DNA from 2 places in the Stenotrophomonas acidaminiphila genome. Region 1 is predicted to be linked to the other one. Evidence: riboswitches for the same ligand, from Rfam matches in the RefSeq annotation. Region 1 holds a riboswitch; the other holds the start of a gene.
The links. A riboswitch is a leader RNA that binds a small molecule or an ion and turns the genes downstream of it on or off. The one in region 1 is predicted to bind cobalamin.

Region 1 (3,397 bases):
CAGCCGGCATTTCACCGTGACCGGGATGTCCACCGCGGCGACCATCGCCGCCACGCACTCGCCCACCAGTTCCGGCTCGCGCATCAGGCAGGCGCCGAAGCGCCCGGCCTGCACCCGGTCGGACGGGCAGCCGCAATTGAGGTTGACCTCGTCGTAACCCCAGTCCGCGGCGATGTGCGCGGCCTGCGCCAGCAGCGCCGGGTCACTGCCGCCCAGCTGCAGTGCCAGAGGATGCTCGCTGGCGTCGAAACCGAGCAGCCGCTGGCGGTCGCCGTGGATCACCGCATTGGCGTGGACCATCTCGGTATACAGCCGCGCACCGGGCGCGAGGATGCGGTGGAACACCCGGCAATGGGTGTCCGTCCAGTCCATCATCGGGGCGACGGACAGGCGCAGGGAGGCGGCATGGCGCGGGTCGTGGTTCGGCTGCAAAACGGACTCTTCCGGACGTTGGATCGGCTCCACCTGCGGCCAGGGGGCGGTGCAGGGGATGCCAAGGGTAAACGAAGCGCCTGAACGGGGCCGTTCCCCGCAGCCAGGGATGCGGGCGCACGCGGCAACACGCGCCGCCACGCCGGGCGAGAATGGGCCGATGAACGCCTATCTCCTGCTCGCCTGCGCCGTCGTCCTGGAAGTCATCGCCACCTCGCTGCTCAAGGCCTCCGACGGGATGAGCCGGCTGTGGCCGACGCTGGGTTCGCTGGTCGGCTACGGCCTGTGCTTCTGGCTGCTGTCGATGGTGATGAAATCGATACCCACCGGGATCGCCTATGCGATCTGGTCCGGGGTGGGCATCGTGCTGATCTCGCTGATCGGCCTGTTCGTGTTCCGGCAGAAACTCGACCTGCCCGCGCTGATCGGCATCGCGCTGATCTGCGCCGGCGTGGTGGTGATCAACGTGTTCTCGCGTTCGACCGCGCACTGATCCGCGGCCCCCGTCCGCTTTCCGGGCCCATGCCCGGCCGCCGCTTGACCGGCGCCGCGCACCCGCCTATCGTGTGCGCGCCGAAGGTATTCATCGCTTCATTCGCATGAAGGGATGGAATTAAACGGGAATCCGGTGAAGCGCGCCTGCAAGGCCCGTCATTCCGGAGCTGCCCCGCAGCGGTGAATGGAAACGACCGCCGTCATCGAGCACTGGGCCCAACGCCCGGGAAGCGACGGCCACTAGGCGGACGCAACCGCGTCCATGTCCATCAGCCCGAATACCGGCCTGGGCCGGGAGGCGCGTCGCCTCCTGTTTCGACCTGGCGTCTCCGCGGGGAGGCGGCCGGAACCGTCCGCGCATCGCGCGTGGCGGTGCCGCCTGCCTCCGTCAAGGAACCCGGTTCGCCCGCGGGGGCGGAGGTCGCTGGCATGGTGGAGGCCTGCCCGGAGGGCCAGCGCGGCACCGTGCGGTTCCTTCGTTCCTCAATGCCCACGCAATGAGGAAAGTTTCATGACGATCGTTACCAACCTGGGGTTTCCCCGCATCGGCGCGCGCCGCGAACTCAAGCGCGCGCTGGAAAGCTACTGGCACGGCGAGAGCGATGCCGCGCAGTTGCAGGCCACCGCCGCCGAGCTGCGCGTGCGCCACTGGAAGCTGCAATGCGAGGCCGGCGTTGAGCTGCCGCCAAGCAACGACTTTTCGCTGTACGACCACGTGCTCGACACCGCGTTCCTGTTCGACGCGATACCCGAACGCTACCGCGCGCTGGCCGTATGCGCCCCGCTGGCGGCCTACTTCGCGATGGCACGCGGCCTGCAGCGTCCCGGCATCGACCTGCATGCGCTGGAAATGACCAAGTGGTTCGATACCAACTACCACTACCTGGTGCCGGAACTGCAGGCCGGCCAGCGCTTCACGCTGCGCGGCGACAAGCCCCTGGCCGAATACCGCGAGGCGAAGGCGCTGGGCATCGAGACACGGCCGGTCCTGCTGGGGCCGGTGAGCTTCCTGCGGCTGTCCAAGACCACCGACGGCAGCGACCCGCTGGACCTGCTCGACACCCTGCTGCCGGTGTATGCGCAGTTGCTCGAAGCCCTGCAGGCCGAAGGTGCGCGGTGGGTGCAGCTGGACGAGCCCGTACTGGTGCAGGATCTGGACGATGCCGCCCGCGTCGCCTTCAGGCAGGCCTATGCCCGCCTGGCCGATGGCCCACATCCGGACATCCTGCTGGCCACCTACTTCGGCGCGCTCGACGACAACCTCGCCCTGGCCGCGTCGCTGCCGGTGCAGGGCCTGCACGTGGACCTGGTGCGCGCCCCCGAACAGCTCGACGCCGTGCTGCGCGCGCTGCCGGCCGGGCGCGTGCTGTCGCTGGGGCTGGTGGACGGCCGCAACATCTGGCGCAACCCGCTGGACAACGCGCTGATCCTCGCCCGCTACGCGCGCGGCCATCGCGGCGACGATCCACTTTGGCTGGCGCCGTCGTGCTCGCTGCTGCATTGCCCGGTCGACCTGGCGCTGGAGAAGAAGCTTGATGCCGAACTGCGTGGCTGGCTGGCGTTCTCGCGGCAGAAGCTGGGCGAGCTGAAGCTGCTGGCCGACGCGCTCGATGGGCGCGCCGGCGCCGAAGCGGCACTGGCGCCAGCGCGCGAAGCGGCCGACGCGCGGCGGCGCTCGTCGCGCGTGCACAATGCCGCGGTCAAGGCGCGCGTGGCCGCACTCACCGCCGCCGACACCGTCCGCGCGACGCCGCATGCACGGCGCCTGCCGCTGCAGACCGCGGCGCTGCGCCTGCCCCCCTTCCCCACCACCACCATCGGGTCTTTCCCGCAGACTCGGGACGTGCGCGAGGCCCGCGCCCGCAACAAGTCGGGCAGGCTCTCCGACGCCGACTACGAGGCCTTCCTCGCCGTGCAGACCGAGCAGTGCGTGCGCGTACAGGAGCAGATCGGGCTGGATGTGCTGGTGCACGGCGAGTTCGAGCGCAACGACATGGTCGAGTACTTCGGCGAACAGCTCGACGGCTTCGCCTTCACCGGCAACGGCTGGGTGCAGAGCTACGGCTCGCGCTGCGTGAAGCCGCCGGTGATCTACGGCGACATCAGCCGTCCCGCGCCGATGACCGTGCGCTGGTCGCGGTACGCGCAGTCGCTGACCCGCCGGCCGATGAAGGGCATGCTCACCGGCCCGGTAACGATGCTGCAATGGTCGTTCGTGCGCGACGACCAGGAGCGTGCGCAGACCTGCCGGCAGATCGCGCTGGCGCTGCGCGATGAAGTAACCGACCTGGAAGCGGCCGGCATCGCCGCCATCCAGATCGACGAGCCGGCGCTGCGCGAGGGCCTGCCGTTGCGCAATGCGCAGCGGCGGCGGTATCTGGAATGGGCGGTGGAAGCCTTCCGCATCGCCGCCAGCGGCGTGGCCGACGCCACCCAGATCCATACCCACATGTGCTATGCCCAGTTCAAC
Region 2 (3,397 bases), 960 kb from region 1:
TCACCCTCGTCCTCGTCCTCGTCCAGCAGCCGCTGCAGCTGGGCATCGACGCGCTGCTGGAACTGCTGCCAGCTTTCGCCGTTGGGCGGCACCACGGCATGCGGCGCGTCGTAGAGCCCGGCCAGCAGTTCGGCAGGGATCTCGTCGTAATGGCGCCCGTCCCAGTCGCCGAAATCCAGTTCGGCCCAGTCCGGGTGGATTTCGCAGAACAGCTCGCGGCCGGCGAGCAGCGCGGTGGCGGTATCCAGCGCACGGCGCCGCGGCGAAGCGATCACCCGGCTCCACTGGCCGTCGCCGTGGCGCTGCAGCAGCGCGTCCACCGCGCCGTCGAGCAGGGGCGGATCGCTGCGGCCGTCCAGGTGGCCCTGGCGGCCGGTGGAGGCATGGCGCATCAGGTCCAGGATCACGGCGCGGCGCTCCGGTCGGCAACCGCGGCTTCGGCGAACGTCGCCATGCCGTTGTGCAGCGCGCAGGCCAGGCGCAGCAGCGGCAGCGCCAGCGCCGCGCCGGACCCTTCGCCCAGGCGCAGGTCCAGCTGCAGCAGCGGGTCGGCCTGCAGCTGCTCCAATACCCGTGCATGGCCACGCTCGGCGGAGCGGTGCGAGAACAGCAGCCACGGCCGCAGCGAAGGATTGATGCGCACCGCCGCCAACGCCGCGACGGAGACGATGAAGCCATCCACCAGCACCGGTACGCCACGCTGGGCGGCGGCGATCATGGCCGCGGCCAGTGCCGCGATCTCGAGCCCGCCGACGCGGCACAGGGCCTCGCGGCCCGGGTCGCCGGCCGCGGCGATCGCGTCGCCGTGCAGCGCCAGCGCCTGCGCGGCGACGGCCTGCTTGTGGGCGATGCGCGCCGCATCCAGGCCGGTGCCGGCCCCCACCAGTTCCGCCAGCGGCAACGGCCCCAGCACCGCCGCCAGCGCGCTGGCCGAGGTGGTGTTGCCGATGCCCATCTCGCCAAGCAGCAGCAGGTCGGCGCCATCGCCGCAGGCCGCGGACACCGCGCGCCTGCCGGCGGCGAACACCGCATCGAGGTCGGCCGGGACCATGGCCGGACCGGCAGTGAAATCGTCGGTGCCGCAGCGCGGCTTGTCACAGGTGACGCCGCTGACCGGCGCATCGGCCAGGCTGCCCACGTCCCAGACATGCAGCGGCACGCCCAGTTCGCGCGCCAGCACGGCAATGGCGGCGCCCCCGGTGGCGAAGTTGCGCAGCATCTGCACCGTCACTTCCGCCGGATACGCCGACACGCCCTGTGCGGCGATGCCATGGTCGCCGGCGAACACCAGCACCGGTACCCGCGTGGCCTGCGGCTGCTCACGCCCCTGCAGGGCGGCCAGTTCGATGGCGAGGGTTTCCAGGCGCCCCAGCGCCCCCTCGGGTTTGGTCAGTTGCCGCTGGCGGGCGATGGCATGCTGCCGGTGCGCCTGCGAAGGCGCGGGGCAGGCCCGGGTGAACCATGCGTCTGTCACGTGTGTTCCGATACCGCGTTGCAATCGCGCATTGTAGGGCGCATGACGCCTGCACGATGTGCCGTGACGGGCGCCGCCGCCTGCCCCTGCACGGGCCTCAGCGGGCAGCGCGGCGGGTGATGGCATAGAATGCCCGCACTTTCGGGTGACCGGCCAGATTCGCTCTGGTCGGTTGAAACGGGAAGCCGGTGCCGCGCCTGCCAGGAACATCCTGGCCCGCGCCAGTCCGGCGCTGCCCCCGCAACGGTAAGCAGGACAAGGACAGGCATACCGCCACTGTGCATCCAGCGCACGGGAAGGCGCCTGGCCGGAAGCGTCGATGCGCGCTTCGCCTGCGAGCCCGGAGACCGGCCCGGAAGCCGACTGGTTGCGATGCGGAGGGCATGGCGGCGGCAGTGGCGCCGTGCGCGCACTCCGTCGTTTCCCTTCTCCTGGCAGCCTCCACCGTCCATCCGCGCGGGAGCGCGCGGATCCAGGAGTTCAGATGAAACTGCCATACCACACCCTTTCCCTCGCCCTTGCGCTGGTGCTGCCGGGCATTGCCAGCGCCGAGCAGGCGCCCACCGAACTCGACGACGTGGTGGTCACCGCCACCCGTACGCCGGTTTCCATCGCCGACAGCGTGGTGCCGGTGCAGGTGATCGACCGCGAGCAGATCGACCGCAGCCAGGCCGGCTCGCTGCTGGACCTGCTGCGTGGCCGCGCCGGCCTGGACTTCGTCAACCAGGGCGGCCCCGGCAAGATCACCTCGCTGTTCATGCGCGGCAGCGCCTCCAGCCAGGTACTGGTGCTGGTCGACGGCGTGCGCATCGGCGCCGCCTCCAGCGGCATGCCGGCGCTGCAGGACCTGCCGATCGACCAGATCGAGCGCGTGGAGATCGTGCGCGGGCCGCGTTCGAGCCTGTACGGCTCCGAGGCGATCGGCGGCGTCATCCAGATCTTCACCCGCGCCGCCGGCCAGGGCCTGCAGCAGAACCTGGCACTGACCGCCGGCAGCCACAACCTGCGCCAGGCCAGCGCCGGTTTCAGCAACCGCGGCGAACGCGGCTGGGTGTCGGCGCAGGGCGCCTGGCAGAAGACCGATGGCATCAACGCGTGCAACGGGTCGGCCACGCTGTTCCAGGGCTGCTATGTCGACGAGCCCGACCGCGACGGCTACCGCAACACCTCGCTCAACGTGCGCGGCGGCTACGCGCTGGGCGAAACCCTGAGCGTGGAAGGCCACATGCTCGACGCCGCCAGCCGCAACCAGTACGACGGCAGCATCTATGGCGGCAACGAGGCCGACAACCAGCAGCGGGTATACGGCGGCAAGCTGCGCTGGACCCCGGGTGACGCGTTCGGCCTGTCCGTCCAGGTGGGCCGCAACGACGACCAGGCCGACAGCTACTACGTCCAGGCCGGCAAGCGCAGCTTCGTTTCCACCTTCGACACGCGCCGCGACACCGCCAGCGTGCAGGGCGATTTCCTGTTCGCCGAGGGCCAGCAGCTGAGCGTCGGCGGCGACTGGCAGAAGGACCAGGTGACCAGCACCACCGCCTATTCGATCGACAACCGCGACAACACCGGCGTGTTCGCCGAGTACCAGGGCCGCTTCGGCGCGCACTCGCTGCAGGCCAGCGTGCGCAACGACGACAACGAGCAGTTCGGCAACCACACCACCGGCAGCCTCGGCTACGGCCTGGCGCTCGGCCACGGCCTGCGCCTGACCGCGAGCGCCGGCACCGGCTTCAAGGCACCGACCTTCAACGACCTGTACTTCCCGTGGTCGAGCAACCCGGCATTGAAGCCGGAGGAATCCACGAGCGTGAACGTCGGCATCGCGCAGTACGGCGAGGGCTGGAACTGGACCTTCAACGCCTACGAAAGCCGCATCGACCAGTTGATCGCGCTGGACAGCACCTACACCCCGTACAACATCGC

Region 2: linked by a shared signal. The riboswitch ahead of btuB (TonB-dependent vitamin B12 receptor) and the one ahead of metE (5-methyltetrahydropteroyltriglutamate--homocysteine S-methyltransferase) in region 1 are both predicted to bind cobalamin.

Annotation. Positions count from the first base shown of each region.
Region 1 covers NZ_CP043567.1:404,522-407,918, forward strand. The annotation lists gene dusA (tRNA dihydrouridine(20/20a) synthase DusA) at 1-432, opposite strand, end outside; gene F0P95_RS02090 (SMR family transporter) at 593-925, shown strand; cobalamin riboswitch at 993-1,231, shown strand; gene metE (5-methyltetrahydropteroyltriglutamate--homocysteine S-methyltransferase) at 1,439-3,397, shown strand, end outside.
Region 2 covers NZ_CP043567.1:1,364,061-1,367,457, reverse strand. The annotation lists gene F0P95_RS06235 (histidine phosphatase family protein) at 1-407, opposite strand, end outside; gene cobT (nicotinate-nucleotide--dimethylbenzimidazole phosphoribosyltransferase) at 404-1,474, opposite strand; cobalamin riboswitch at 1,601-1,844, shown strand; gene btuB (TonB-dependent vitamin B12 receptor) at 1,959-3,397, shown strand, end outside.